DNA from 3 places in the Streptomyces sp. NPDC088246 genome. Region 2 is predicted to be linked to each of the others. Evidence: riboswitches for the same ligand, from Rfam matches in the RefSeq annotation. Region 2 holds a riboswitch; each other region holds the start of a gene.
What was found. A riboswitch is a leader RNA that binds a small molecule or an ion and turns the genes downstream of it on or off. The one in region 2 is predicted to bind cobalamin.

Region 1 (9,328 bases), on a different contig from region 2:
GGGTGTCCTTGCCGGTGCCGGCCTTGAACATGTCCTTGTTGTAGATCGCTACGCGGGCGCCCGCGTAGTAGGGCACGCAGTACTGCTTGCCCTCGAAGGCACAAGTGTCCTTCAGACCCTTGATCCAGGTGTCCGAGTTCTCGTACTTCTTCGGGTCGATCTCGCCGAGAGCCCCGTTGAGGATGTACGTCATGGTCTCGGTGTTACCGAGCTCGACGACGTCCGGGAACTTGTCACCGGCCAGAGCGGCGTCGAGCTTCTTGGCCTTGTCCGCCCACGTCTGGTACTGGACATTGACCTTGACGTTGGGGTACTTCGCCTTGAACTGGCTGTTGACATCCTTGACCAGTTCGGGCCAGGTGCTCTGCGCGTCCGACATCAGCCAGACGGTGAGCGTCTCCTTACGGTCCTTCGGGTCCTTGGACGAAGTCTTGTCGTCGTTCGAACCACACGCTGCGATCGAGACCAACATGCCCGCGACGCCGATCGCCGCGATGAGCTTGCGCTTCACGCCACCCTCCTCAGGGATGCTGCAACCCCTCCCCACCGCGAAGACCGTCGACGAGTACTGCTGGGGCTGGGACCTGGTCTTTAATGGTTTAGACCAGTACCGGGAGCTTGGCCTAGACCTTTTGGGGTGTCAAGGGTGTATAAGAAGTGCACTCGCGTCCGTTACAGGACCGACACCTGAGGGGGGGCGACGAGTCGTGACCGGACCGTGCCACCATGTGAGCCGCGACAGACGGAGGAGCCGGTGACGGCAGCAACGCAGCAGTCGGGAAGGCGGGCCATGGGTGCCGACGGGGGCAGTACGGAGAACGAGACGGGCGCGACCACGCGGACGGCGCGCGTACCGAAGTACTACCGGCTGAAGCGACATCTCCTCGACATGACGGACACCATGCCGCCGGGCACCCCTGTGCCGCCCGAGCGGACCCTGGCCGCCGAGTTCGACACCTCGCGCACGACCGTGCGTCAGGCGCTCCAGGAGCTGGTCGTCGAGGGCCGGCTGGAGCGCATCCAGGGCAAGGGCACCTTCGTCGCCAAGCCGAAGGTCTCACAGGCCCTGCAACTCACCTCCTACACCGAGGACATGCGCGCCCAGGGCCTGGAACCGACATCCCAGTTGCTGGACATCGGCTACGTCACGGCCGATGACACGCTCGCCGGTCTGCTCGACATCACCGCCGGCGGCCGAGTGCTGCGGATCGAGCGGCTGCGGCTCGCCAGCGGGGAGCCGATGGCGATCGAGACCACCCACCTTTCGGCCAAACGCTTCCCCGCGCTGCGCCGTTCGCTGGTGAAGTACACCTCGCTCTACACAGCACTGGCGGAGGTGTACGACGTACGACTGGCCGAGGCCGAGGAGACCATCGAGACCTCGCTCGCCACCCCGCGCGAAGCCGGACTGCTCGGCACGGACGTGGGCCTGCCGATGCTGATGCTGTCCCGGCACTCGCTCGACGGGCGGGGCGAGCCGGTGGAATGGGTGCGCTCGGTGTACCGCGGCGACCGGTACAAGTTCGTGGCGCGACTCAAGCGGCCCACGGACTAGACATATTGATCACGCAGGGGCCCCTGCTCCGCGGACCCCGGTCCGCGGAGCAGGGGCCGGTCAGTGCCACGCACCCACCCTCAGGCGCAGCGGTACTCCGTGGTGTCCACATAGACCTGACGGTCGGAAACAATCTTGTAGACCTTGTACTGGCCGTACCGGAAACCGTTGGCAGCAATGAACTCCTTCTCCAGGAACCGCTGCCACCGGACCCCCGCAGAGTCCGTGTTGCAGCAGGAGGACGGGCAGCCCTTCCCCCCGTAAAGCCGGCCGGTGCGGCCAGGGCCGGCGAGGACATCGCAAACGCCGGCGCCCGCCGGTTGGACCACAGCCAAGGAAAGGTCCACACCAACCCGCCACTCGCCGCGGCTTTTCGCGAGCGAAGCGACCCGTGCCACATCATCGTTCGGGGTTCGCACGCTTGCTCGACAGAATCTGCCCGCCGGGGTGAACCGGGGTGGGCCCGCCCCCGTGATACCTACCGATGCATCACCGTTGCCGGACCGCGATGCGGACAGGGGATGACGATGGCCGGAAGCCTCCCCTAGATTTCGTGCGCATCGACCAGGTGATCAGCGAGGGGACGGAGTCGCCGCATGCCAGCAGGCCCAGAAGGAAAACCACCCACCGTCACACCCGTGCGGGTGGTCATCGCCCTCTGTCTCATCGCGCCGTTCGTGGCGATGCTCTGGGTGAGTTCATACGCGAAGGTGGACCCCACCTTCATCGGCATTCCGTTCTTCTACTGGTACCAGATGCTCTGGGTGCTGATCTCCACCGCGCTCACGATGATCGCGTACAAGCTGTGGCAGCGTGACCAGCGCGCCCGCAAGGGGGGTGCGTCGGCATGAAGGACGGCGTGAACGGCGTCGCGCTCGGCGTCTTCATCTTCTTCTTCCTGGCCGTCACGGTCATGGGCTTCCTGGCGGCGCGCTGGCGGAAGGCCGAGAACGACGCCAGCCTCGACGAATGGGGCCTGGGCGGACGTTCGTTCGGCACCTGGGTCACCTGGTTCCTGCTCGGCGGCGACCTGTACACCGCGTACACCTTCGTCGCCGTGCCCGCGGCGATCTACGCGGCGGGCGCGGCAGGCTTCTTCGCAGTGCCGTACACCATCCTCGTGTACCCGCTGATCTTCACCTTCCTGCCTCGGCTGTGGTCGGTCTCGCACAAGCACGGGTACGTGACCACCTCGGACTTCGTCCGCGGGCGCTTCGGCTCGAAGGGGCTCTCGCTGGCGGTCGCCGTCACGGGCATCCTCGCCACGATGCCGTACATCGCGCTCCAACTCGTCGGCATCCAGGCCGTGCTGGACGTGATGGGCGTGGGCGGTGGAGAGAACACCCACTGGTTCGTCAAGGACCTGCCGCTGCTGATCGCGTTCGCGGTGCTCGCCGCGTACACCTACTCGTCCGGTCTGCGGGCGCCGGCGCTGATCGCGTTCGTCAAGGACGGACTGATCTACCTGGTCATCGTGGTGGCGATCATCTACATCCCGATCAAGCTCGGCGGCTTCGACGACATCTTCGCCAAGGCGGGCGATGCGTTCTCCCAGACCAACCCGGCAACCGGCAAGCCGCGTGGCGCGCTCGCGCCGGGTGAAGCGGGCCAATGGGGTTACGCCACACTGGCGCTGGGATCGGCGCTGGCGCTGTTCATGTATCCGCACTCGATCACGGCGACGCTATCCAGCCGCAGCCGCAATGTGATCCGGCGCAACACCACGATCCTGCCGCTGTACTCGCTGATGCTGGGCCTGCTGGCACTGCTCGGCTTCATGGCGATCGCCGCCGGGATCAAGGTGGACAACGGGCAGTTGGCCATCCCCCAGCTGTTCGAGAACATGTTCCCCGACTGGTTCGCAGGGGTCGCGTTCGCCGCCATCGGCATCGGCGCTCTGGTGCCCGCCGCGATCATGTCGATCGCCGCGGCGAACCTCTTCACCCGCAACATCTACAAGGACTTCCTCAAGCCGGACGCGACCCCGGAACAGGAGACCAAGGTCTCCAAACTGGTGTCGCTGCTGGTGAAGGTCGGCGCGCTCGCCTTCGTCCTCACCATGGACAAGACGGTCGCGATCAACTTCCAGCTGCTCGGCGGCATCTGGATCCTCCAGACGATGCCGGCCCTGGTCGGCGGCCTGTTCACCCGCTGGTTCCACCGCTGGGCACTGCTCGCGGGCTGGGCGGTCGGCATGGTGTACGGGACGGTGGCCGCGTACGGGGTCGCCAGCCCGACCCAGGCGCACTTCGGCGGGTCGTCCAAGGAGATCCCGGGCATCGGCGAGATCGGCTACATCGGCCTGACCGCGTTCGTGCTGAACGTGGTGGTGACGGTGGTGCTCACCTTCGCCCTGAACGCCGTGAAGGCACCCGCCGGTATCGACGAGACCTCCCCGGCCGACTACACGGCCGACGCGGGCGACAAGGGCGTCCAGGTGGAGCTCCCGCCGGCCACTGCGGGGGCCCCGGGCGGCGGCCACTGACGACCGCTCCCACAGCCGTACGACGGCCCGTCGAGGCCCCTCCAGCGGGGCGCGGCGGGCCGTCCGTGCGCTCAGCGGCGGGCCGTACGCGCGTTCCGAATTCCGTTGCGCGACACAACATGTGGGGGCTGTCTCATCGGACGGCCCCCACATGTATGCTCGTGCTCGCTGTCGCCGCAGGGAAATCCGGTGCGAATCCGGAACTGTCCCGCAACGGTGTATTCGGTGTGCTTTTGCGCACCCTCAAGTAAGTCCGAGGACCTGCCGACAGCGCATCCGGCTCGACCGAACCGGATGCCAGACGTCCGGGCCTCGCGGATGGGCCGGTGGACGCCGTAATGAGTGCTGCCCCGACGCGGGCCCGCCTCTGCCCGGCTGCCCCGCTCCCCGCCGGCCCCGAGCCGAGCGAGGGAGAGCACCACGTGACCATCGCGCCAGCCGATCCGGCTTCAGTCGCCGTGTCCGAAGCGGCCGAGTCCGAGGGAACCGCACACGACGGACCGGGGACCGCACTGCTGCGGACCCTGACCGACCTCACCGTCGATCTGCCCGACACCGACCCCGGTCGCGTCGCCGCCGCCGCGCTGCGCGGCCGTAGCGCCCGGTCGGACGCGGCGGAGTTGCGCTCGCTGGCAACGGAGGCCGCCGCGGGGCTGATCTCCGAGGACCCCGCCTACTCCCGGCTCGCGGCCAGGCTGCTGACCCGCACCATCGCGGACGAGGCGGCGGGCCAGGGCGCGGTCTCCTTCTCCGCCTCGGTCGCCGTCGGGCACCGCGAGGGCCTGATCGCGGACCGTACCGCCGAGTTCGTCGCGCTGCACGCGGCCGCACTCGACGCGCTGGTGGAGCGTTCGCTCGCCGACGACGCCGACGACCGCTTCGGTTACTTCGGGCTGCGGACCCTGCACAGCCGCTATCTGCTGCGCCACCCGCACACCCGCCAGATCATCGAGACACCGCAGCACTTCATGCTGCGCGTCGCGGCCGGGCTCGCCGAGGACAACTCGAAGCGTGCCCTGAACGAAGTCGCGGCACTGTACGGGCTGATGAGCCGGCTCGACTACCTGCCGTCCTCGCCGACCCTGTTCAACTCGGGCACCCGGCATCCGCAGATGTCCTCCTGCTATCTGCTGGACTCCCCGCTCGACGAGCTCGACTCGATCTACGACCGCTACCACCAGGTGGCGCGGCTCTCCAAGCACGCGGGCGGAATCGGTCTCTCGTACTCCCGCATCCGCGCCCGCGGTTCACTGATCCGCGGCACCAACGGGCACTCCAACGGCATCGTGCCGTTCCTGAAGACGCTCGACGCCTCCGTCGCCGCGGTCAACCAGGGCGGCCGCCGCAAGGGCGCCGCCGCCGTCTACCTGGAGACCTGGCACGCGGACATCGAGGAGTTCCTGGAGCTGCGCGACAACACGGGTGAGGACCAGCGGCGTACGCACAACCTCAACCTGGCGCACTGGATCCCGGACGAGTTCATGCGCCGGGTCGACGCGGACGGCGACTGGTCGCTGTTCTCGCCCGCCGATGTGCCCGAGCTGGTCGACCTGTGGGGCGACGAGTTCGACGCCGCGTACCGGGCAGCCGAGGCCAAGGGGCTGGCCCGCAAGTCGATGCCGGCCCGTGAACTGTACGGCCGGATGATGCGTACCCTCGCGCAGACCGGCCAGGGCTGGATGACGTTCAAGGACGCCTCCAACCGGACCGCGAACCAGACCGCCGAGCCGGGCCGCGTCGTCCACTCGTCGAATCTGTGCACCGAGATCCTCGAAGTCACCGATGACGGCGAGACGGCCGTCTGCAACCTGGGTTCGGTCAACCTCGGTGCGTTCGTCGCCGACGGTGGCATCGACTGGGAGCGGCTGGACGCGACCGTCCGCACCGCCGTGACCTTCCTCGACCGGGTCGTCGACATCAACTTCTACCCGACCGAGCAGGCCGGCCGGTCCAATGCGAAGTGGCGCCCCGTCGGCCTGGGTGCGATGGGTCTGCAGGACGTCTTCTTCCAGCTGCGGCTGCCGTTCGACTCCCCCGAGGCCCGCGCGCTCTCCACGAAGATCTCCGAGCGGATCATGCTCGCGGCGTACGAGGCGTCCTGCGAGCTCGCCGAGCGCTCCGGCCCGCTGCCCGCGTGGTCACAGACGCGTGCCGCGCGCGGTGTGCTGCACCCCGACCACTACGACACCGAGCTGAACTGGCCGGAGCGCTGGGACGCGCTGCGCGCCCGGGTCGCGAAGACCGGGATGCGCAACTCGCTGCTGCTCGCCATCGCGCCGACGGCGACGATCGCGTCGATCGCAGGTGTCTATGAGTGCATCGAGCCGCAGGTCTCCAACCTCTTCAAGCGCGAGACGCTCAGCGGTGAGTTCCTCCAGGTCAACGCATATCTGGTGGATGAGCTGAAGCAGCTCGGCGTGTGGGACGCGCGGACCCGTGAGGCACTGCGCGAGGCGAGCGGCTCCGTGCAGGGCTTCGCCTGGATCCCGGAGGATGTGCGGGCGCTGTACCGCACGGCGTGGGAGATCCCGCAGCGCGGTCTGATCGACATGGCGGCAGCCCGTACGCCGTTCCTCGACCAGAGCCAGTCGCTGAACCTGTTCATGGAGACGCCGACGATCGGCAAGCTCTCCTCGATGTACGCGTACGCCTGGAAGCAGGGGCTGAAGACGACGTACTACCTGCGCTCGCGCCCGGCGACCCGGATCGCCCGTGCGGCCTCCGGCCGGGCCGGGGCCGCCGCCCCCATTCCCGTGCAGCAGGCCCAGACTCCCGACGCGGACGCGATCGCCTGCTCCCTCGAAAACCCCGAGTCCTGCGAGGCCTGTCAGTGATGAGCTCCACCAACTCCGAGAAGAACCTGCTCGACCCCGGCTTCGAACTGACCCTGCGCCCCATGCGCTACCCGGACTTCTACGAGCGCTACCGCGACGCGATCAAGAACACCTGGACGGTGGAGGAGGTCGACCTCCACTCCGACGTCGCCGACCTCGCCAAGCTTTCCCCCGGCGAGCAGCACATGATCGGCCGGCTCGTCGCGTTCTTCGCGACGGGCGACTCGATCGTCTCCAACAACCTCGTGCTGACGCTGTACAAGCACATCAACTCCCCCGAGGCGCGCCTGTATCTGTCGCGGCAGCTCTTCGAGGAGGCCGTGCACGTCCAGTTCTATCTGACGCTGCTGGACACCTATCTGCCCGACCCGGACGACCGTGCCGCCGCGTTCGACGCGGTCGAGGAGATTCCGTCCATCCGTGAGAAGGCGCGGTTCTGCTTCAAGTGGATGGATTCGGTCGAGAAAATCGACCGGCTGGAGACGAAGGCCGACCGCCGTCGCTTCCTGCTGAACCTGATCTGCTTCGCGGCGTGCATCGAGGGTCTGTTCTTCTACGGCGCGTTCGCGTACGTCTACTGGTTCCGCTCGCGGGGTCTGCTGCACGGGCTCGCCACGGGCACCAACTGGGTGTTCCGTGACGAGACGATGCACATGAACTTCGCGTTCGAGGTCGTGGACACCGTTCGCAAGGAGGAGCCGGACCTCTTCGACGACGAGCTCCAGCAGCAGGTCACCGACATGCTGAAGGAGGCTGTCGACGCGGAGCTGCAGTTCGGCCGGGATCTGTGCGGCGACGGGCTGCCGGGCATGAACACCGAGTCCATGCGCCAGTACCTGGAGTGTGTGGCCGACCAGCGGCTCACCCGGCTGGGCTTCCCGGCGGTCTACGGCTCCGAGAACCCGTTCTCGTTCATGGAGCTGCAGGGCGTGCAGGAGCTGACGAACTTCTTCGAGCGTCGGCCGTCCGCCTACCAGGTGGCGGTGGAGGGCTCGGTCGCCTTCGACGACGACTTCTAGATCCTGGCCCAGCTTCTGAGGTAGGGGCGCCGCGCAGCCGTCACCGGCTGCGCGGCGTCCGCCGTTTCCGGGGGTGCCTCCCTCCGCTCCCGTTCCGCTTCCCGCAGCTCGCGGTCGATGCGGCGCTCCCGGGCGAGCCCGGCGAGGGTGGTCAGCAGGACGAGAGCGATAAGTGCTGTTATGCCCAGGACGTTCAGGAATGCGTTCATGGCTCTACTCTCGTCCGCGCGGACGGATTCCGGCAGTGGCAGGACTGTCATAGACCATCGAATTACTGCCACACTGGCTTCATGCTGAACAATGTGGCCGCCCTGCTGCTCGACGAGGTCCACCCCTTCGAGCTCGGCGTGCTGTGCGAGGTCTTCGGCCTCGACCGCAGCGACGAGGGCCTGCCGGTCCACGATTTCGCCGTGGTCTCCGCCGAGGGCCCGGTGCTGCAGACCCATGCCGGGTTCACCATCAGTACGCCGCACGGCCTCGACCGTCTGGACGAGGCCGACCTCATCGCCGTGCCGGCCGGCAGCCACTTCATCGAGCGGGACTACCCCGAAGAGATCCTCGACGCCCTGCGCCGGGCGGTGGAGCGGGGTGCACGCGTGCTGAGCGTCTGCTCCGGCGCGTATGTGCTCGGCGCGGCCGGACTGCTGGACGGGCGCCGCTGCACCACCCACTGGCGCCACGCCTCGGAGCTGGCCCGCCGCTTCCCGCGGGCCGTCGTCGAACCCGATGTGCTGTACGTGGACGAGGGCCCGGTCATCACATCGGCCGGTACGGCGGCCGGGATCGACGCCTGTCTGCATCTGGTCCGGCAGGCGTACGGCCCCGATGTCGCCAACGCGATCGCCCGCCGCATGGTGGTGCCGCCGCACCGGGACGGCGGGCAGGCGCAGTACATCAAGCGGCCGCTGCCCCGCACCCGGTGCGACACGGTCGGCGAGACGCTGGCCTGGATGGAGCGCCACCTCGATCAGGAGATGACCGTCGAACAGCTCGCCGTACAGGCGCACATGTCGCCGCGCACCTTCGCCCGTCGCTTCCAGCAGGAGACGGGCACCACTCCGTACCGCTGGCTGCTCCGCCAGCGGGTGCTTCTGGCGCAGCATCTACTGGAGACATCCGATGAGACGGTGGACACGATCGCCGGTCGCACCGGCTTCGGAACTGCCGCCGCGCTGCGCCATCAGTTCGTACGATCGTTGGGCACCACTCCAAATGCGTACCGTCGCACCTTCCGCGGCCCGAGCACTATGACCGAAGTGGCCTGATCCATAACGGACCTGAGGCCCAATCATTCGCCCAGCCATTGCGCACACCTGTCCATGGACCACGGCCCCCGCGACGCGCAAAATGCGAGGGCACTCGGCGGCCGTGGCCCCGCCCGAGGTGCTGCTCACGCTGCGTGAATGGCGGGGATGCCAGGGCGGGTTCACGCTCA
Region 2 (9,328 bases):
CGGCCTCCAAGGCCGTGACCTTCGCCGCCGACTCCACCGTCGAGAAGAACTTCTCCCTCAAGGCCGGGCGTCTCAAGGTCACGCCCACCTCGATCGACTCCTCGGTGGCCTGGGGCGGTTCGGCGACCAAGACCCTCACGATCAAGAACACCGGTGGTGCCGACGCCACCGTCAAGCTGGCCGAGAAGACCGGCGGCTTCACCCCGGCGACCTCGGGTGCGCCGTTGATCAGCAAGAAGGGTGACTACTCGCCACTGTCGGCGAAGAGTCAGGCCGGCAAAGCCGGTGCCGCCGCGGCGGCACCGGCCGAGGGGGGCGAGGCCTGGGAGACCGTGGCCGACCTGCCCGACACCATCGAGGACAACGCCGTCGCCGCCGACAACGGCAAGATCTACTCGGCGTTCGGCTACGACGGTTCGGCCGACATCAAGTCGCTGTACTCCTACGACGCCGAGGACGGCTGGACCAAGCTGGCCGACGCGGCCGACACCCGGGAGGCCCCGGCCCACGGCTTCATCGGCGGCAAGCTGTACGCAGTCGGTGGCTGGGGCGCCGGCGGGAGTCCGGACGCCAAGCTGGAGATCTACGACCCCGCCTCCAACACGTGGACGACCGGTGCCCCCTCGCCGACTCCGCTGGCGGGTTCGGGCTCCGCGGTCCTGGACGGCAAGCTGTACTCCGTCGGCGGCTGCACCGCCACCGCCTGCGGCTCCGACTCGGTGACGGTCTACGACGCGTCGGACAACTCCTGGTCCACCGGGGCAAGCTACCCCGAGGACGTCGCCTGGGAGTCCTGCGGCGCCATCGGCGCACTGCTGTACTGCTCCGGCGGTGTCACCGACGATGGCGAGCTGAAGTCCGGGTACGTCTACGACCCGGCTGCCGACTCCTGGTCGGCCCTGCCGGACATGCCGAAGCCCCTGTGGGGCTCCGCGTCCACCGCGGCCAACGGCCTGCTGCCGATCTCCTCCGGCGTCAGCGGCAACGCACTCACCAACGTGGGCTACGCCTACGACCCGGCTGCCGGGACCTGGTCGTCCCTGCCCAACGCCGACGTCGCGACCTTCCGCGGCGGCGGCGCCCCGGGCTTCTACAAGGTCGGCGGCGCGACCGGCACCGCAAGCCCGGTCAGCACGGTCGAACTGCTCCCCGGCTACGACCAGACCGGCGGCTCGGACGTCAGCTGGCTGTCGCTGGACTCCTCGGAGTTCAAACTCGCTCCGGGCGCCACCGTCTCGGTCGCGGTGTCGGTGAAGGCCTCGGTCGACGAGATCACCCAGCCGGGTGAGTTCACCGCCCAGGTCGCCATCTCCACCAACACCCCGTACGCGGTGGCATCGGTCCCCGTCACCATGACGGTGGCCCCGCCGAACACCTGGGGCAAGATCACCGGGACGGTGCTCGGCAAGGCATCCAACGGCAGCACGGCACCCCTGAAGGGGGCGACCGTCCAGGTCGACTCGTGGGCGTCCTCGTACACCCTGATCACCGACAAGGACGGCCACTACGCCCTGTGGCTGGATGCCCGCAACAACCCGCTCACAGTGATCGTCGCCAAGGACGGCTACGCACCGACGGCGACCACCGTCAAGGTCGTCAAGAAGGCAACGGTGACCACCGACTTCACTCTGAAGAAGGCCTAGGCGCGGCGGACACCGGGTGTCCCCGGGGCCGCGCTCACTGGTGAGCGCGGCCCCGGCCGCTGGGGCAGGAAGCGCACCGAGGGCCGCCCGTCCGGGCCGTCGGGAGTGACCCGCGCCCTGACCCGGTAGACGTCGGCGATCCGCTCCTCGGTGATCACTTCCGCCGGGGTCCCGGCGGCCACCACCCGCCCCTCCTTCATGACGACGATCCGATCGCAGAACATCGCGGCCAGATTGAGGTCGTGCAGAGCGATCACACCGGTGAGGGGCAGCGAGGTGATCAGCGACAGCAGATCCAACTGGTGCTGGATGTCGAGGTGGTTCGTCGGCTCGTCGAGCAGCAGTTCACGCGGCTGCTGGGCCAGTGCGCGCGCTATCTGGACACGTTGGCGCTCGCCTCCGGAGAGGGTGTGCCAGGACTGGTCGCCGCGATCGGCGAGACCGGTCCGCTCCAGGGCTTCGCGCACCGCGTGGTCGTCCGCCCGGCCGGGTGCCGACCAGGCCCTGCGGTGCGGGATACGCCCGAGGCGTACCACGTCCAGGACGCTCAACTCGACCTGGGTGACGGCATGCTGGTCGACCACGGCGACCCGCTGGGCCACGGTTCGGCGACCGATCTCGTCGAGCCGCCGGCCGTCGAGGGTGATCACTCCCGCATCCGGGGCGAGGACCCCTGCCAGCACCCGCAACAAGGTCGACTTGCCGGACCCGTTCGGCCCGATCAGCCCGACGGTGGCGCCGGGCGGCGGGGCGAGATGGACCCCGTCGAGGATGAGGCGGCCGCCGGCCTCCCGGCTGACCCGCTCGGCACACAGCCCCTCAGTGGCTCCACCCGTCATGTGATCCTCCGGCTGCGGTACAGGACCAGGACGAACGCGGGCACACCGATGAGGGCGGTGACGACTCCCACGGGCACTTCCTGCGGGTCGAGGACCGTCCTGGCGAGGGTGTCGACCCAGACCAGGAATACCGCCCCCGCCAGTGCGGTGACCGGCAGCAGCCGCCGGTGCCCGGAGCCGGCGAGCGCACGGGCGGCGTGCGGCAGGACCAGACCGACGAAGCCGATGGCGCCGGCCGAGCTGACGAGTGCGGCGGTCAGCAGCGCGGTCGTGCAGAGCAGCACGATCCGGGTGCGCGCGACATGGACGCCGAGTGCGGCGGCGGCGTCCTGGCCGAACGCGAAGGCGTCGAGCGTACGGGCTTGGCCGAGGCAGATCAGCAGCGTCACGACGAGAACGGCGCAGCAGATCCACACATCACTCCAGCCGACCCCGCTGAGCGAGCCGAGCAGCCAGAACAGCACCCCGCGGGTCTGCTCGGCGTCGGCGGCGGTCATCACGACGAAGGAGGTGAGCGCGGAGAACAGCTGCATGGCCGCGACACCGGAGAGGACGACCCGGTCGGTCGTGCCGCCCAGGGTGTGGCTCAGCAGCAGAACGAGGGCGAACGAGCACAGTGCGCCGATGAACGCGCCGGTCGAGATCGACACCGCTCCCCCGCCGACTCCGAGGACGACGACCACGACCGCGCCGGTCGACGCACCGGAGGAGACGCCGAGGACGAACGGGTCGGCGAGCGGGTTGCGGAGCAGGGACTGCATGACGGTCCCGCACACCGCGAGCCCGGCGCCGCACACCGCGGCGAGCAGGGTGCGCGGCATGCGCAGGTTCCAGATGATGCCGTCGCGGATCGGGCTGAGCCGTGACCGGCCCCAGCCGAGGTGGGAGGCGACCGTGGACCAGACGTCGGCGACGGAGATACGGGCGGGGCCGATGGTGACGGCGACCGCGACGGACAGCGCGAGCAGTGCGATGCCACAGGCCCATAGGGCTCCGCCGCGCAGCCTCCGTATCCCCGTGCCACTGCGCACGGCTGCGTCAAAGGCCCGTGGCGCGTCCACCGCCGTGGCCCGTTCGGTGTCCGTCACCCCGCGAATCCGAATGTGCGCAGCCCGGCGGCGACGCGTTCCACACCCTCGGCCGTCCGGATGGACGGGTTCATGGCCTGGCCGCTCAGCAGGACGTACCGCTGGTGCCTGACGGCGTCCATGTTCTTCGTGACGGGGTTGGACTCCAGGAATTCGATCTTCTTCGCGGCGCTCTCGGCGGTCTGTGCCTTGCGGGTCAGATCTCCGATGACCAGGACGTCGGGGTTGCGGTCGGCGACGGTCTCCCAGCTGATCTGGGGCCATTCCTCATGGGTGTCGTCGAAGACGTTCTTCGCACCGACTTCCCTGGTGATGATGCCGGGCGCTCCGCAGCAGCCGGCCAGGTACGGGGCCTTGGAGTCGGAGAACCAGTAGAGGAGGGTGGCGTCGGAGGCGTCGACGCCCTCGGTCGCCTTCTTCACCCGGGCCCGCAGCTGCGCCACGAGTGCGTCGCCGCGTTTCTGCACGCCGAACACCTTGGCCAGGTCGCGCACTTCGCCGTACACGCTGTCCATGGTCAGTGGCGCGGTACGGGCTCCGTCGCCGCCGCCGCTGTTGTCCTTGCCGGTGCAGTCGGCGGGCGAGACATAGGTGGGAACGCCGAGATCCTCGAACTGTTCGCGGGGTGCGACGCCGCCCTTGGCGAGCGTCGACTCGAATGACGCGCTGATGAAGTCGGGTTCCTGGTCGAGGACCTTCTCCGACGACGGCCGGTTGTCCGCGATCCTGGGAACCTTGGCGTCGGCCTTCTCCAGGCCCTTCATCACCGGGTCGGTCCAGGTCGAGGTGGCGGCCAGCCGGTCGGCGAGGCCGAGGGAGAGCAGGATCTCCGTCGATCCCTGGTCGACCGAAACGGCCCGGTGCGGTGCGGCTTCGACGGTGACGGTGCGTCCACAGTTCTTCAGCGTCACGGGGTATCCGTCGGCGGAGCCGGACTTCGCGGCAGAGCTGCTCGTTCCGCCCCCGCAGGCGGTCAGCAGGACGAGTCCCGCCGAGAGCAGGGCAATGGCGCGGACAGGGCTGGCTATGGACGGCACGGCACGGAGTCCCTCTGCGTCTCGGGGCTCATGCGCGGAGCCCGCTGTACGGAGTCCTGCGCCCGGTACCGGGTCGCAGGTGCCAGCAGGTCTTCGGACTCGGGCTCCTACGGACGGGACGCCTTCCCAGGACACCCGCGGGTGTCCCAGTGGCCGTGGCCCCGCCCGTCCCCCTCACCGCTGCGCGTCAGTTCCGGATTCTCACCGGATTCCCTGACCCCTACGTGGAGTTTGACTGGCTTCGGCAAGCTATCACGAGCCTCCGCGCAGCTCATGGGCGGTGTGGCCGGTGGTACGCCGGGCTGTGCTCCCGTCGCACCACCTGCCCGATGCCTACGGACGCTCAAGAGCGATCACGGCGTTGTGCCCGCCGAAGCCGAAGGAGTGGCTGACGGCGCGCCGGATGGGCTGCCGCAGGGGTTGCTTGGTGACGCAGTTGATGTCGAACTCGGGGGCCGGGGCGTCCAGGTTGGCGATCGGCGGTACGACTCCGCGCTGGAGCGTCAGGACGGTCAGTCCGGCCTCGATCGCTCCGGCCGCCCCCATGCAGTGCCCGAGTACTCCCTTCGGGGCGGTGACGGGCGGCCGGTGCGGGTAGACCCGGCCGATGAGGGCGGCCTCGGTGGCGTCGTTGATCGGTGTCGCCGTGCCATGTGCGTTGACGTGCTCGACGTCCTCGGCCGCCCAGCCCGCGTCGCGCAACGCGGCCTCGACCGCGGCCTGGGCGACCGCGCCGGACGGGTGCGGGCTTGTGGGGTGGTGGGCGTCGGTGGTGGCGCCGGTGCCCGCGAGCAGTGCCCGCGGCGCGGCGCCCCGGGCGACGGCGTCGTCCGCCCGTTCCAGCACCATGACGGCGGCGCCCTCACCCATGACCAGCCCGGCACGGTCGGCCGCGAAGGGCCGGCACCGCCTGGCCGGGTCGCCCTCCGCCCGGGCCGCGGCTCCGGACCGGGCGAATCCGGTCATGGCGACCGGGTAGACGATCGACTCGGTGGCTCCGGCGATCGCGATGTCGCACTGTCCGGTGACCAGCAGATCGCGCGCGACGGACAGTGCGGTGGCGCCGGACGAGCAGGCGGTGCACGGTGCCAGGCTGGGACCGGTGGCCCGCAGCTGGATGGCGATCTCGGCCGCGGGCATGTTCGGAATGGTGAGCAGGATGCCCGACGGCGAGGTGGCATCCGGTCCGTGCCGGTCGAGTACGACGGCCTGCTCGGTCAGTGCGGCGGATCCTCCACTGCTGGTGCCGACGACCACCGCGACCCTGCTGCCCTCCCACTGCGCCGGGTCGAGTCCGGCGTCGGCGACCGCCTCCCGGGCCGCGAGAACGGCGAACTTGACGTACTTCCCCATCCGGAAGGACGTGCGGCCGCCGATCGCGGCGTCCAGATCGATCCCGTCGACCATGCAGGCGAAGTCGATCGCGCAACCCTCGAGTGCCGCGACGGTACGCACCGGCGAGACTCCGGCGCACACACCCTTCCAGGTGGATTCGGTATCGTTGCCGACCGGGGTGATCATTCCCACGCCTGTTACGGCAATCGCGGGCTTGTTCATCGGGCGTTGCTCGTCGGTACCAAGCCGCCCATCGGCGCCCCGCTGCCGGCTGTCGCGTCGATGTACCGCGTGATGTCGGCCAGGGTGGCGTCCTTGGGGAGCTTGTCGAAGTCCCCGTCGCCGCCCATCGTCGTCTCCCTGATGAGGACGGCGAACTCGGCGACGGCGAGGGAGTCCATCTCCAGGCTGTCCATCGTGGAATCCGGGTGGATCTCGGCGACGGGCACTTTGAAGGTGTGTGTCAGAACCTCGGTGATCTTGGGATGAATCGCACTCATGAGCTTCCTCTCCATCATTCGGTACGGCTGCCGGGGACGGCGGTGGCACCGTCCCGACGCCGAATCAACTGGGTGACGTGCCTCCAGTTACGCCTTGTGCCGAACCGATTCGCCACCGCCCAGCTGCGACTGCGTGAACCACCGGGCCAGGACGGCTGCCGTACCCCAGAAGACCAGCAGCACAACACGAACACCGAGGGCCCCGGCCGCCTCCCGCACCCGCTGCGTCCGCACGGCTGTTCCCGTCCTCGTCACGGCTCTCACCGCTCCCCCGGGGCCGTCGCCCGGTCCCCGTCCGACTGCCAGGCCGCCGCCGGATCGTCGTACGCATCGACGTAATCGGCCCCCGCGATGGGCCAGTCGGCGAGCAGTTCCTGCGGCAGCGCGAAGGAGTCGGCGAGGGCGGGCAGATGAGCGGCGACGGCGGTGATCAGCTCTTCCAAGGCGTCCGGCAGTCCATTGACCTGATCAGCCGTCAGATGTCCTGCGGCCAGCAGATCACCGCTGTTCCGGGCGATCCGGTCGAGTGCGAACAGCCGCTGCAGCTCGACCAGCCGCTCACGGGCGGGCCCGTCCGACAGACCTGCCACCGCGTCCGCGTACGCCTCGGCAGCCTGTCGGTGGGCGTGGGCCTCGACGCCGCGAAGGGCGGGACCGGATGCGATGTTCCACCGCTCCAGCGGGTCACCGTGCGGTGCGCGGCCCAGCCTTTCCCTGGCCCGGTCGAACCAGATCTCCTCCAGCACGGCCAGGAGCCTGCCGAGGAACCCGGGGTCGGTGAGATCACCGGGTTCGCCGCCGAAGGGAGCGTCGTACGCGGCCGGTTCGGTGGCGAAGAGCATTTCCGCGGCCGCCTTGGCGTGGATGGCCAGGTTGTCGCCCTCAGCGGTGATGACGCCTTCCACTCCGGTGATGAGTTCGCTCATGCCGTTGTTCTCCAGGAGCGCCTGGGCACCGCACCGTTCACGGCATTCGACGATCACGGACCTGGCCTGCCAGCTGATCCATCCCTTGGCGACGGCGACCAGCCGCTCCGCCTCCTCCCGGCCCGAGCCCGAGCCGTCCTCCCGTCCCTCCCAGCGGTTCAGGGCCCTGCGGTGCAGCAGGCTCATAGCGAAGACCGTGGCCATGGCCCGGGCGAGCGGGCCGTGGTGGCTGCGGTGGGCGATCACCGGCACCTGACGCGATCCGCGGGGTCCGGAGATGTACCGGTGGCTGCCGTAGCGGACGGCGACGGCGAGCGATGCGCGAGCGGAGCCGACCGCGCAGGCACTCATGGAGATCTTGCCGGAGGTGACGCGCCCGATCGACGTGAGGAGGCGACGCCTGCGGCTGCCGACGGCACTGCTGAACTCGCCGTCGTCACCGATCCGTCCGTGGTCCCCGCCGAGCAGCGCGTCGCGCCCCACGAAGACCTGGTCGAAGGAGGTCAGGCAGTGGTCCACCGGGCTCCCCATGCGTGCGGGAAGTCTGCGGACCCGTACGCCGGGCAGGGCCCGTACGGCATCGGTGAGCGGTACGAGGAAGAGGAAGACGCCGTGATCGGCGCCGTCGACGAGCAGACGCGCGGCCACAAGACCGGCTTTGGGGCCGCCTGCCGGACTGGTGTTGGGCATGAATTTCTGGGCGCCGGCATGCGGTGTGTGCAGCACAAACCCGTCGCGTTCACGGTCGTAGGCGGCCGTGGTCTCGACGGCCGCCGCGTCATTGCCGTGCGCCACCTCCGTACAGAGAAAGGTGCCGATGCTGCGTAGTCGGAGGAAGTCCGACAGATCGAGCCGGCTGTCGCCTTCGTGGTCGAGGAGGCTGCCGAGAAAGAGGTTGTAGTGGATGCCCGCCACCGTGGTGAGGGCCGGGTCGACCGGGCCGAGCCATTCGTGCAGGGCCGCGAGGGCGCGGGGGTCGGCGGCGAGCCGGGCGCCGCTGTCGAGGCAGTCGTTGAGGATGCGCAGCCGCTCGTAGGCGAGACGCAGGCGTTCGTCGGGGGTGCGGTGGTCCGGGCGGCGGAACGGTTCCGTGCTGATCATCCGCTGCCAGAAGCCGTGCTCCCGGCGGAAGTTGTCGCCCAGGAGCACACCGGTGAGGAGCTCCATGGACCGTTCGGTGGAGAGGTCGTCGATGGTTGCGGTCATGAGACATGAACGATCAGCCGACGGCAAGGACACCGGGGGCCGTCCGCGGCGGGCCGTCCGCGTCGACGCGCTGGAAGGCGAGCGCGACGTTGTGTCCGCCGAAGCCGAAGGAGTGGCTGAGTGCCCGCTCGACGTGCTGCATGCGGGGCTCCTTGACCACACAGTCGAGGCCGAACCCGTCCGGCAGCGAGTCCAGGTTGGCGATCGGCGGGACGAGACCGTGCTCCAGGGTCAGTACGGTGGCCACCGCTTCGATCGCCCCGGCCGCGGCGAGGGTGTGCCCGAGCACACCTTTCGGCGCGGTCACCGACGGCCGGTGGGGGAAGAGCCCCGAGATGAGCGCTGTCTCCATCGCGTCGTTCAGGGGGGTCGATGTGCCGTGCGCATTGATGTGATCGACCTCGTGGGCCACCCAGCCCGCCTCGTGCAGCGCCGCCTCCACAGCCCTGCGCGCACCGGCTCCTTCCGGGTCCGGGGCTGTGGGGTGGTGGGCATCGGTGCCGGAACCCGCGCCGGTCAGCAGGGCGCGCGCCCGTCCGCCGCGGGCTTGCGCATCGAGCGTCCGCTCCAGCACGAGCACGGCGGCACCCTCACCGATCACGAAACCGTCCCGGTCCGCGGCGAACGGCCGCGACGCGCCCGCCGGATCGCCGGTACGCAGGGAGAGCGCTCCCATTCCCGCGAAGGCGCTCACCACCAGCGGAGTCAGTACGGACTCCGCGCCGCCTGCCACCACCACATCGCACCGGCCGCT
Region 3 (9,328 bases), on a different contig from region 2:
CCGTAGGCGTGGCGGAAGCCGGAGTAGTCGAGTTCCACGTTCACGGAGCCCGAGGCGCCGGCTGTCGGACGGACGGCGAGCAGGACCCCGTCGACACCAGCCTTCTCGGTCGTCCCACGGTCGAGCACCTGGACCTGAACCCGGTCCGGTCCCGCCACACGAGGGGCGGCCTTGAGGCCCTGGACCTTCTTGGCACGGTCGGTTGCGCCCCTGCTGTTGGCGCTTTCCGGACGGCCGACGCGGACGGGCAGAGCGCCTACCTTGCCGGAGCCCGCGTCGGGGACGGCCGACGTCACGGTGCCGGGTTGAGGCCAGCTGACCCGTGGTTCCTTCCAGGGGTGCTTGATCGTCTGATCCGGCTTGGAGGCGGATCGTTTCTCCACAAGCGAGGTCTGAACGGGATCCGGCTTCTTGAGATTCAGCAGACTCAGCTCCGCAGCGGCCACGACGGGACCGGCAAGCAAACCTGCGAACAGAAACACGGCCAGGGGCACAGCGATCAGCCGCACCCGCCGCCCTATGCGTCCAGCACGGACGCGCCCACCCCACACCATGTCCCGAGCTCCCCACCAGTGGACAGAAAGATCCAAGTCAGACACGGAAGGTAACAGAGCCTTCACATCCTCCACATGCGAAATTGACGGTTCATTTGCAGTTTCAAGCCAAAAATGAATACAAATTGGAGTCAATGCATCCACGATCACGAAAGTTGTCATGATTTAGGTAGATGAAATTGAGTCAACTTTCCGGCAATTTCAGCGGTGTCGTCGACGCAACACCGGATTCACGTTCCTCACGATTCCCGCACGATCTAAGGTGCGTCACGATCAGACCGGGAGGGGATTCCCCATATGGGACATTATGAAAAAATAGGACGAAGGGCAGCGAATGGCGCTGTTGCTTCGACGGTGCTCGCGCTCACGATTGCTCTTTCCCTTCCGCAACATGTGCAGACCGCCACGGCCGCACCAAGCGAAGGTCCGCCCAGCAGCGGTCCGATCTCGGAGTCGTTCGAAGCGGAAGAAAACGCTCTCGCTGAGGCGGCCGACACCGGGGAGCGAGTGGAGGTCCTGTCTCAGCGCACCGAGACGTCGCAGGTCTTCGCGAACCCTTCCGGGACATTCACTCGGGACAGTTACGCAATGCCCCAGTGGACCCGGCAGGGCCACAAGCTGGTCGACATCGATACCGGTCTTGCATTCGAAGCGGGTGGACGAATAAGAACGAAGGCCACCACAGTCGGGGTGAGCTTCTCGGGCGGCGGTAACGGCCCATTGGTCACGGTGGTGCGTGACGGCCGGAGCCTGTCCCTGAACTGGCCCACGGAATTGCCAAAACCGACGGTTTCCGAGGACACAGCCACCTACCCCGAGGTGCTGCCCGGGGTGGACCTGAAGCTCAAGGCCAACAATTCCGGCTTCAGTCAGCTATTGGTCGTCAAGTCCGCCGAAGCGGCCGCCAATCCGGAGCTCAAGTCGATCGGGCTGAGAATAGCCGCCGACGGACTGGACGTCACGACCGATGGTGACGGCAACCTGACTGCCGTCAATCCCGCCGACCAGAAGGTGTTCGTCGCCCCCGCGCCACGCATGTGGGACAGCAGTACGGCCACGCCTCCGGCTGCAGCCCGCTCGGCCACACCGCCCGACGGGGGGCCGGCGTCGAACGGCGAGTTCGAGCCCGGTCATGGCGCCCTCGAATCGGTCATACCCATCCGAGTCGCCGACGATCAGATGACGTTGTCGCCGGACCAGTCTCTACTCGTGGGCGAAGAGACGAAGTACCCCGTGTACATCGATCCGGCCGTCACCGGAGCGCGTGAGGCATGGACAATCGCCTACCAGAAGACACCGACCACCGGATACTTCAATGGAGCGGGGTGGGACGGAGCGACGACACCTACCGCACGCGTGGGATATGAGAATGTGACCAACGGACTGGCGCGCTCCATGTTCCGCATGGACACCGATAATCTCTGGAACACGAAGAAGCAGGTCATCAAGTCGACGTTCAGGGCCAAAAACTCCTGGTCGTGGTCGTGCACCAAGAAGAAGGTGGAGATCTGGCTGACCGGCTCCATCTCGACGTCCACCAACTGGAAGAGCCAGGACAATACAACGTTCTGGAAGAGGAAACTGGACGACGTGACCGACGCCAAGGGGTACGACTCGTCCTGCCCTGGTGGAAATCTCGCCTTCGATGTGACATCCGGAGTCACGGAGGCCGCAAGCAAGAAATGGCCCAACATCACGCTCGGCCTGCAGGCGACCAATGAGGCAGACGTGTACAGCTGGAAGAAGTTCGACGCCAAGTCGGCCGTGCTGTCCACCGAGTACAACACCGTGCCCAACGCCCCGACCAGCCTGGATACCAGCCCCAGTTCGGGCGGCTGCCTGACCTCTGCCCCGTTCGTCTCCATCGGCAACACGGACGTGACACTCAACGCCAAGGTCAGCGACCCCGACGGCGGCACGGTGAAGGCCCGGTTCGACCTCTGGGCCACAGGCCATCACCCCAACGATGACCCCAACGGGGTCCTGATCGTGAGCACCAAGGTCTCAACGACCTCAGGCAAGGTCGCGACTCTCAAGGTGCCCAAAGCCACACTTCAGAAGTACCTCGCCACCGGCAACGGCAACTTCTCCTGGAAGGCCCGGGCAGAGGACGCCACGGCGGAGTCCGCATGGACTCCGGCCGCCGGTCAGCCCGGCTGCCGGTTCGTCTTCGACCCGAACCGCCCGAGTACCCCGCCGACCATCACGTCGACCGACTTCCCCGACGGCTCGGACGGCTGGCCGCAGCAGACAGGAGAAGCCCGGAAGCCTGGCTCGTTCATCATCGGCAACGGTGGCGTCAACGACGTGACGTCGTACGAGTACTGGACCGACTGGGACCCCACCATCCGCTCCGTCACACCCACGGTCGACCTGGACGGAGACGGCAAGAAAGACGCCAAGATCACGCTCACTCCGCCTTCGGCGGGCTCACAGAGGCTGTACGTGCGTAGCCTCGACGCAGCCAAGAACCGGTCCGACGGCGCGTACTACCTGTTCTATGCCAACAGTCCTGGCGTGCCGGACAAGCCCGGGGACCTCAACGGCGACGGCAACGCCGACCTCTACGGTGTGCGAACCAATGGCGAACTATGGCTCTACCCAGGGCAGGGAAACGGCCGCGTGGGAACAGCCACCCCAGCAGGCAACACCGACTTCAGTGGAGCCTCCATCACCCACCGCGGCGACTGGACGGGCGACGGATACGAAGACCTGATCGCGGCACTGCCCGGGGACGAGGGCAAAACGCTGTACGCGTTCCCCAACAACGGAGTGGGTTTCGCCTGCACAAGCCGTGACGAACAAGCAGACGGGCAGTCCCGGTCCTGTCAGATCGACGCACAGGAACTCCAGGTCCTGGACGAGGCCAACAACCACTGGGCAGCAGCCGATCAGATCCTCGCCATCGGGGATGTCGACGGGCCGCTCGACACCGACGGCGACGGCACCATCGACATACCCGGCTACCCGGACCTCCTGGTCAAGGAAGGCAACCTGCTCTGGCTCTACTTCGGCTCCGATTCCTTCTACCTCGACCAGAGCCGGGCCCCTGTCCTGATCAGCGACGGATCATGGTCCACCTACGACCTTGTCGCACCAGGAGACCGCACCGGGAACGGCCATGTCGACCTGATCGCACGCCACAAGACCAACGGCGAACTGCGCCTCTACGAGGGCAAGGGGAACTCCGGCGAAGGGCTCGGCTCCGGCCCGGCGTCCGTCGCCATCGGGTCCGGCTGGACCCGCGCCAACCGTCCGCTGGTCACGGCGGTCCCCGATGCCGACGGCGATGCCAAGGTTGACATCTGGGCAACCGGAGGCGACGGACAGCTCTACTTCTACCCGAACATCTCGGGCAGCGGAGTCGCCGTGGGCACTTCGGGATGGCAGAACTTCCAGGCACTGAGCTGATCCCAGGAGTACGTGGACGAGGTGGCCCGTACCGGTTTCGTTCCGGTACGGGCCACTCACGTGAGAGGTGGATGCGGCGCGCCCGTACCGGACCGCGCGGGCCCCGTCCCGTTTCGCCCGCATCGCCCGAGGCGTCCGGGGTACTGTGCCGGGCTCGGCACCCGTCAGGTGGTGGGCGGGAGAGCAGGACCTCTACTCCTCCGGCGGGAAGACGGCCTCCCCCGAGTCGATCAGTGTGATCGTGATCGCCTCGACCGGGCATCCCTCGGCCGCGGCGAGGACCTTCTCGTTGGCGTCGGTCTCCGGGGTCGCCGGATGGGACTGCCGCGCGGAATCCAGCGCGAATCCGTCCGGGGCGTGGTTCACGCACATCCCGGAGCCGATGCAGACCCCGCGGTCGACCTCCACGGCCCAGCGGTCCCCCATCACGCACCGCCCTGGTAGCCGGCCGGCAGGTGGATCATCTTGTGCTCGAAGTACTCGGCGTATCCCTCGGGCCCGAACTCCCGCCCCAGGCCGGAGTTCTTGTAGCCGCCGAACGGGCCGAGCATGTCGAGGCTGAAGGTGTTCACGCTGTACGTGCCCGTCCTGACCCGGCGGGCGATGTCGATGCCGCGTTCGGTGTCGGCGGTCCAGACGCTGCCGCTGAGACCGTAGTCGGAGTCGTTGGCGATCCGTACGGCCTCGGCCTCGTCGCTGTACGGCAGGAGGCAGATGACGGGGCCGAAGATCTCCTCGCGGGCGATACGCATGGAGTTGTCGACGTCGCCGAAGAGGGTCGGCTCGACGTACCAGCCCCGTTCCTGGGACGCCGGACGACCGCCGCCGGTGAGGATCTTGGCGCCCTCGTCCTGGCCGATCCGGATGTAGTCGAGCGAGCGCCGCTGCTGGCGCTGCGCGACGAGGGGGCCGAGTTCGGTGGCGGGGTCGAGCGGGTCGCCGACCTTCAGCGCACCCGCCGCGGCGGCGAACGCCTCGGCCATCTCGTCGTAGCGGGAGCGCGGGACGAGGATGCGGGTCTGGGCAACACACGCCTGTCCGTTGATCATCCAGGCGAAGGGGACGATGCCGGCGACGGCCGCGTCCAGATCGGCGTCGGGGAGGATCACGGCGGCGGACTTCCCGCCCAGCTCCAGCGTGACCCGGGTGAGGTTGCGGGAGGCGACCTCCATCACCCGGCGCCCCGCGGCCACGGACCCGGTGAACGACACCTTGTCGACGCCCGGATGCCCGACCAGGTACTCGCTGACCTCACGGTCGGCCGGAAGGATCGAGAGCACCCCCTCCGGCAGCCCGGCCTCGGCGGCGATCTCGGCCAGGATGTAGGCGTCCAGCGGCGATTCGGGCGAGACCTTGAGCACGGCGGAGCAGCCGGCCAGCAGCGCGGGCGCGAGCTTGGCGGCCGCGGTGAACTGCGGAACGTTCCACGGCACCACGGCCGCGACCACCCCGACCGGCTCCCGGCGCACCAACAGCGGCCCGAGCACCCCGTCCCGCCGCTCCTCGTACGGGAAGGTACGGGCGACGGTGATCGCCGCGTCCCACACCATCATCGCGGCCAGCGCCTGGACCATGATGCTGGACGTGTACGGGGTGCCGTTCTCCGAGCTGATGACCCGGGCGATCTCCTCGTACCGCACGGCGAACGCGTCCTTGATCCGGGTGATCACCTCGATCCGCTCGTCGAGGGACGCCCGCGGCCAGGGCCCCTCGTCGAAGGCCCGCCGGGCGGCGGCGACGGCCCGGTCCACGTCCGCCTCACAGGCGTGCGGCACCCGGCCGATGACCTGTTCGGTGTGCGGGGAGATGACCTCGATGACATCCCGGCCCAGCGGATCGACCAACTCCCCGCCGATGAACAGTTTTCCGTGTTCGACAAGCTCGGTCATGGCTGCTGCCTCCCGCGGCCCGGCGCGTTACCCGACTCGTTGTCTGACTCCGTGTCAGAACTGATACCAGTTCCAGTTCCAGGAGTCCACGGCTGCGACAGCACCCGCCCGGATCACCGGCGGACCGGCCCGCGTCACCTCCGGCGCGCAGCACGTACCGCGCCTGACAGATGGTCGACCGGGGCTACTACTGGAACAAGTTCTCGTTACAGTGGGCGCTACGCACCACAGCTGCACGTCGCCGAGAGAGATGGGGACCCATGACACAGGTGACCGACCACGGCGGGGGCGTACACAGCATCAAGGTCCCCATCCCTGACAACCCGCTCGGCCACACTCTTGTGCATGTTCTCGACACCGATCGCGGGCCGGTCCTGATCGATACGGGCTGGGACGATCCGGAGGCGTGGGACACGCTCGCCGCCGGGCTCGACGCCGTCGGGGTGGGTATCGGGGACATCCACGGGGTGGTCATCACCCATCACCATCCCGACCACCACGGCCTCTCCGGGCAGGTTCGCGAGGCGTCCGGCGCCTGGATCGCCATGCACGCGGCGGACACCGCGATCGTGCGCCGGACCCGGAAGTCGGAACCAGGCACCTGGCTGAAGTACCTCGTGGCGAAGCTCACCGCGGTCGGTGCGCCCGAGGAGCATCTCGCGCCGTTGCGGGCGGCCGCGGCCAAGGGGGGCCGGATGCGCACCCTGCCCGGGCTGCGGGCCGCGCTTCCGGACCGGGAGATCGTTCCCGGTGAACTCCTCGGTCTGGCCGGCCGCAAGCTACGGGCCATCTGGACGCCGGGGCACACGCCCGGCCATGTCTGCCTGCACCTGGAGGAGGGACATCCGAGGAATCTGCCGGGCCGTGGCCGGCTCTTCTCCGGCGACCACCTGCTGCCGGGCATCAGCCCGCACATCGGGCTGTACGAGGACCCGGACGACGCGACGGTGACCGACCCTCTCGGGGACTACCTCGACTCCCTGGAGCGCATCGGCAGGCTCGGGGTCGCCGAAGTGCTGCCCGCCCACCAGTACGCGTTCGCGGACGCGGCAGGGCGTGTGCGGGAACTTCTGGACCATCACGAGGAGCGGCTGACCGGGCTGCTCGGGCTGCTGGCCACACCGCTGACACCGTGGGAGCTGGCCGAGCGGATGGAGTGGAACCGGCCCTGGGAACAGATCCCGAACGGCTCCCGGAACATCGCCGTCTCGGAGGCCGAGGCTCATCTGCGGCGGCTGGTGAAGCTCGGGCGTGCGGAGGCCGTGACGGGGAGCGAGCCCGTGACGTACGTCGCAGTGTGAAGGCGGCCCACGCTCCAGCGGGCCGGAGGGCGGGCGGTGGCGCTCCTCCCGGCCCGGAACCGCTCCGACCGCGCCCGGTACAGTGGGCGAGTCGTCATCATGCCCGTTCAGGGGGAAGCCGGTGCAAATCCGGCACTGACCACGCAGCCGTGAACCGTCATAGGAGACGGTGAGTCGGAATGCCCTGTCCGCGGTCGTGACCGGCTCGCACCACCGGAACCCCGGTGGTCGGCACCGTCGAGGTATACGGAGCCGGAGCCTGGTGCCTGAGCGTGCCTGTGCCCGGTTCCCCCGCAGGAGAGGCCCCGCCCGCCATGACCGTACGCCGCAGCGCAGCAACGCTCGCCGCCACCGCCACCGTGCTCTGTGCGGCCGCTGCCCCGGTCGCGGTCGCAGCGCCGTCCCCGTCGCCCTCGCCGTCCGCCGCACTGCCTTCCGGGCTGTACGGGACGAAGGACCCCACGTACGACGGTGTCTGGCGGCAGTCGCTGGCCTTCCTCGCCCAGCGGGTCGAGGGGGTCACGCCCGCCACGAAGTCGGTGGACTGGCTGATCGCGCAGCAGTGCGGCAACGGCGCCTACGCCGCGTACCGGCCCGACGTCTCCCAGCCGTGCACGGAGAAGACCGTGCTGGACACCAATGCCACCGCGGCCGCCGTCCAGGCGCTCGTCGAGGTGGGCGGGCACCGGGACATCGTGAACAACTCGGTGCGCTGGCTGAAGTCCGTACAGAACGAGGACGGCGGCTGGGGCTACACCGCCGGCGCGCCCAGTGACGCCAACTCCACCTCCCTGGTGATCGGCGCCCTTGCCCGGCAGGGGCAGCAACTCGGCGACATCACGACCCCCGGCGGCAAGACCCCCTACGACCCGCTGCTCAAGCTCGCGATCCCGTGCGGTGGCAAGGACGGCGGCGCCTTCGCCTACCAGCCCGACAAGGCCGGGAAGCTCGCCGCCAACGCGGACGCCACCGCGGCCGCCGTGCTCGGCACGATGGGCAAGGCCCTGGCCGTCGGGAACAACGCCGCGGTCAAGGCGCCCAGCTGCCACCCGGGGTCCGGTCTCACGCCCGAGCAGGCCGCGCAGAACGGCGCCCACTTCCTCGCGGACGCCCTCGCGACCAGCGGTCATCTCAGCCTGGCGCCGATGCCCGGCGCCACCGACTCCACCCCGCAGCCCGACTTCGGCAACACCGCGGACGCGGTCGTCGCACTGTCGGCCGCGGGCCACCAGGACAAGGCTGCCAAGGCCGTGGCCTGGCTGAAGAAGAACTCCGGGGCCTGGGCCGAGCAGAACGGTCCCGCCGCCTACGCTCAGCTCGCCCTCGCCGCGCACGCGACCGGCGACGACGCCCGCGACTTCGGCGGCGTCGACCTGATCGGCAAGCTGAACGCGACCGGTCCCGCCCCCGCGGCCATCACGACGCCCGACCCGTCCGCCGACACCGGGTACGTGGCCACGGAGAAGGACCAGGTCCACAGCGGGGACGACGTGATCGGCGGCGTGTGGTGGTACGTCGGCATCGGCCTCGTCGTCGGTGCGGGCGCCGGCTTCCTGATCAGCGGCCGCCGGAAGAACCAGCAGCTGTGAGGCGGGCGGGAAGGGCCGCCGCTCTCCTGGTGGTCCTGGGCGCCGTCCTGGCCGTGCTCGGCGCGGGGACGGCTCAGGCGGCCGGGTACCGGTACTGGTCGTTCTGGGAGGGCTCCGGCACCGGCTGGACGTACGCCACCCAGGGCCCGTCCCTGGTCCGGCCGGACGACGGCGCGGTGCAGGGTTTCCGGTTCTCGGTGAGCGAGGACTCCCAGGACTCGGCGAGGCCGCGCCGTTCCCCCGGTTTCGCGAAGATCTGCGCGGACACCCCGGCCGAGGACGGCACCAAGCGGGTCGCGCTGGTCATCGACCCGGGCACGGCGGCGGACGCCCCGGCCGGCGAGACTCCGCCCGCGCTGCGCACCGCGTGCGCACAAGTCGCCCCGGACGCGAGCACCGCGGAGGCGCTCGCCTCGGTGGCCAAGCCGCTGCGCTACAGCAGCGACGCGCTGCTCTGTGCCATATCCGGCTATCCGGCCTCGGGCTGCGGCGAACAGGTCTCGGGCAACGGTCACGAGGCGCCTGCCGCGTCCGCATCCGCGTCCCCGGCCGATTCCGCCGCCGGCTCGGGGGACTCCGGCGGC

Region 1: another riboswitch for cobalamin. It lies ahead of ACIPEK_RS10485 (ribonucleoside-diphosphate reductase subunit alpha); the one in region 2 lies ahead of ACIPEK_RS21980 (ABC transporter substrate-binding protein).
Region 3: another riboswitch for cobalamin. It lies ahead of ACIPEK_RS25065 (prenyltransferase/squalene oxidase repeat-containing protein); the one in region 2 lies ahead of ACIPEK_RS21980 (ABC transporter substrate-binding protein).

What each region holds. Positions count from the first base shown of each region.
Region 1 is NZ_JBIURV010000005.1:259,979-269,306, reverse strand. Features, by position in the region: gene ACIPEK_RS10510 (sugar ABC transporter substrate-binding protein) at 1-511, opposite strand, end outside; gene ACIPEK_RS10505 (GntR family transcriptional regulator) at 791-1,555, shown strand; gene ACIPEK_RS10500 (hypothetical protein) at 1,636-1,890, opposite strand; gene ACIPEK_RS10495 (DUF3311 domain-containing protein) at 2,152-2,406, shown strand; gene mctP (monocarboxylate uptake permease MctP) at 2,403-4,040, shown strand; cobalamin riboswitch at 4,183-4,324, shown strand; gene ACIPEK_RS10485 (ribonucleoside-diphosphate reductase subunit alpha) at 4,463-6,874, shown strand; gene ACIPEK_RS10480 (ribonucleotide-diphosphate reductase subunit beta) at 6,874-7,893, shown strand; gene ACIPEK_RS10475 (hypothetical protein) at 7,890-8,102, opposite strand; gene ACIPEK_RS10470 (GlxA family transcriptional regulator) at 8,184-9,158, shown strand.
Region 2 is NZ_JBIURV010000015.1:160,464-169,791, reverse strand. Features, by position in the region: gene ACIPEK_RS21995 (carboxypeptidase regulatory-like domain-containing protein) at 1-1,643, shown strand, start outside; gene ACIPEK_RS21990 (ABC transporter ATP-binding protein) at 1,640-2,482, opposite strand; gene ACIPEK_RS21985 (FecCD family ABC transporter permease) at 2,479-3,513, opposite strand; gene ACIPEK_RS21980 (ABC transporter substrate-binding protein) at 3,567-4,607, opposite strand; cobalamin riboswitch at 4,674-4,862, opposite strand; gene ACIPEK_RS21975 (beta-ketoacyl-[acyl-carrier-protein] synthase family protein) at 4,941-6,164, opposite strand; gene ACIPEK_RS21970 (acyl carrier protein) at 6,161-6,442, opposite strand; gene ACIPEK_RS21965 (hypothetical protein) at 6,530-6,697, opposite strand; gene ACIPEK_RS21960 (acyl-CoA dehydrogenase) at 6,703-8,574, opposite strand; gene ACIPEK_RS21955 (beta-ketoacyl-[acyl-carrier-protein] synthase family protein) at 8,588-9,328, opposite strand, start outside.
Region 3 is NZ_JBIURV010000019.1:23,212-32,539, reverse strand. Features, by position in the region: gene ACIPEK_RS25090 (RHS repeat domain-containing protein) at 1-482, opposite strand, end outside; gene ACIPEK_RS25085 (FG-GAP-like repeat-containing protein) at 1,143-3,965, shown strand; gene ACIPEK_RS25080 (ferredoxin) at 4,158-4,391, opposite strand; gene ACIPEK_RS25075 (aldehyde dehydrogenase) at 4,391-5,854, opposite strand; gene ACIPEK_RS25070 (MBL fold metallo-hydrolase) at 6,115-7,155, shown strand; cobalamin riboswitch at 7,227-7,362, shown strand; gene ACIPEK_RS25065 (prenyltransferase/squalene oxidase repeat-containing protein) at 7,470-8,744, shown strand; gene ACIPEK_RS25060 (SCO2322 family protein) at 8,741-9,328, shown strand, end outside.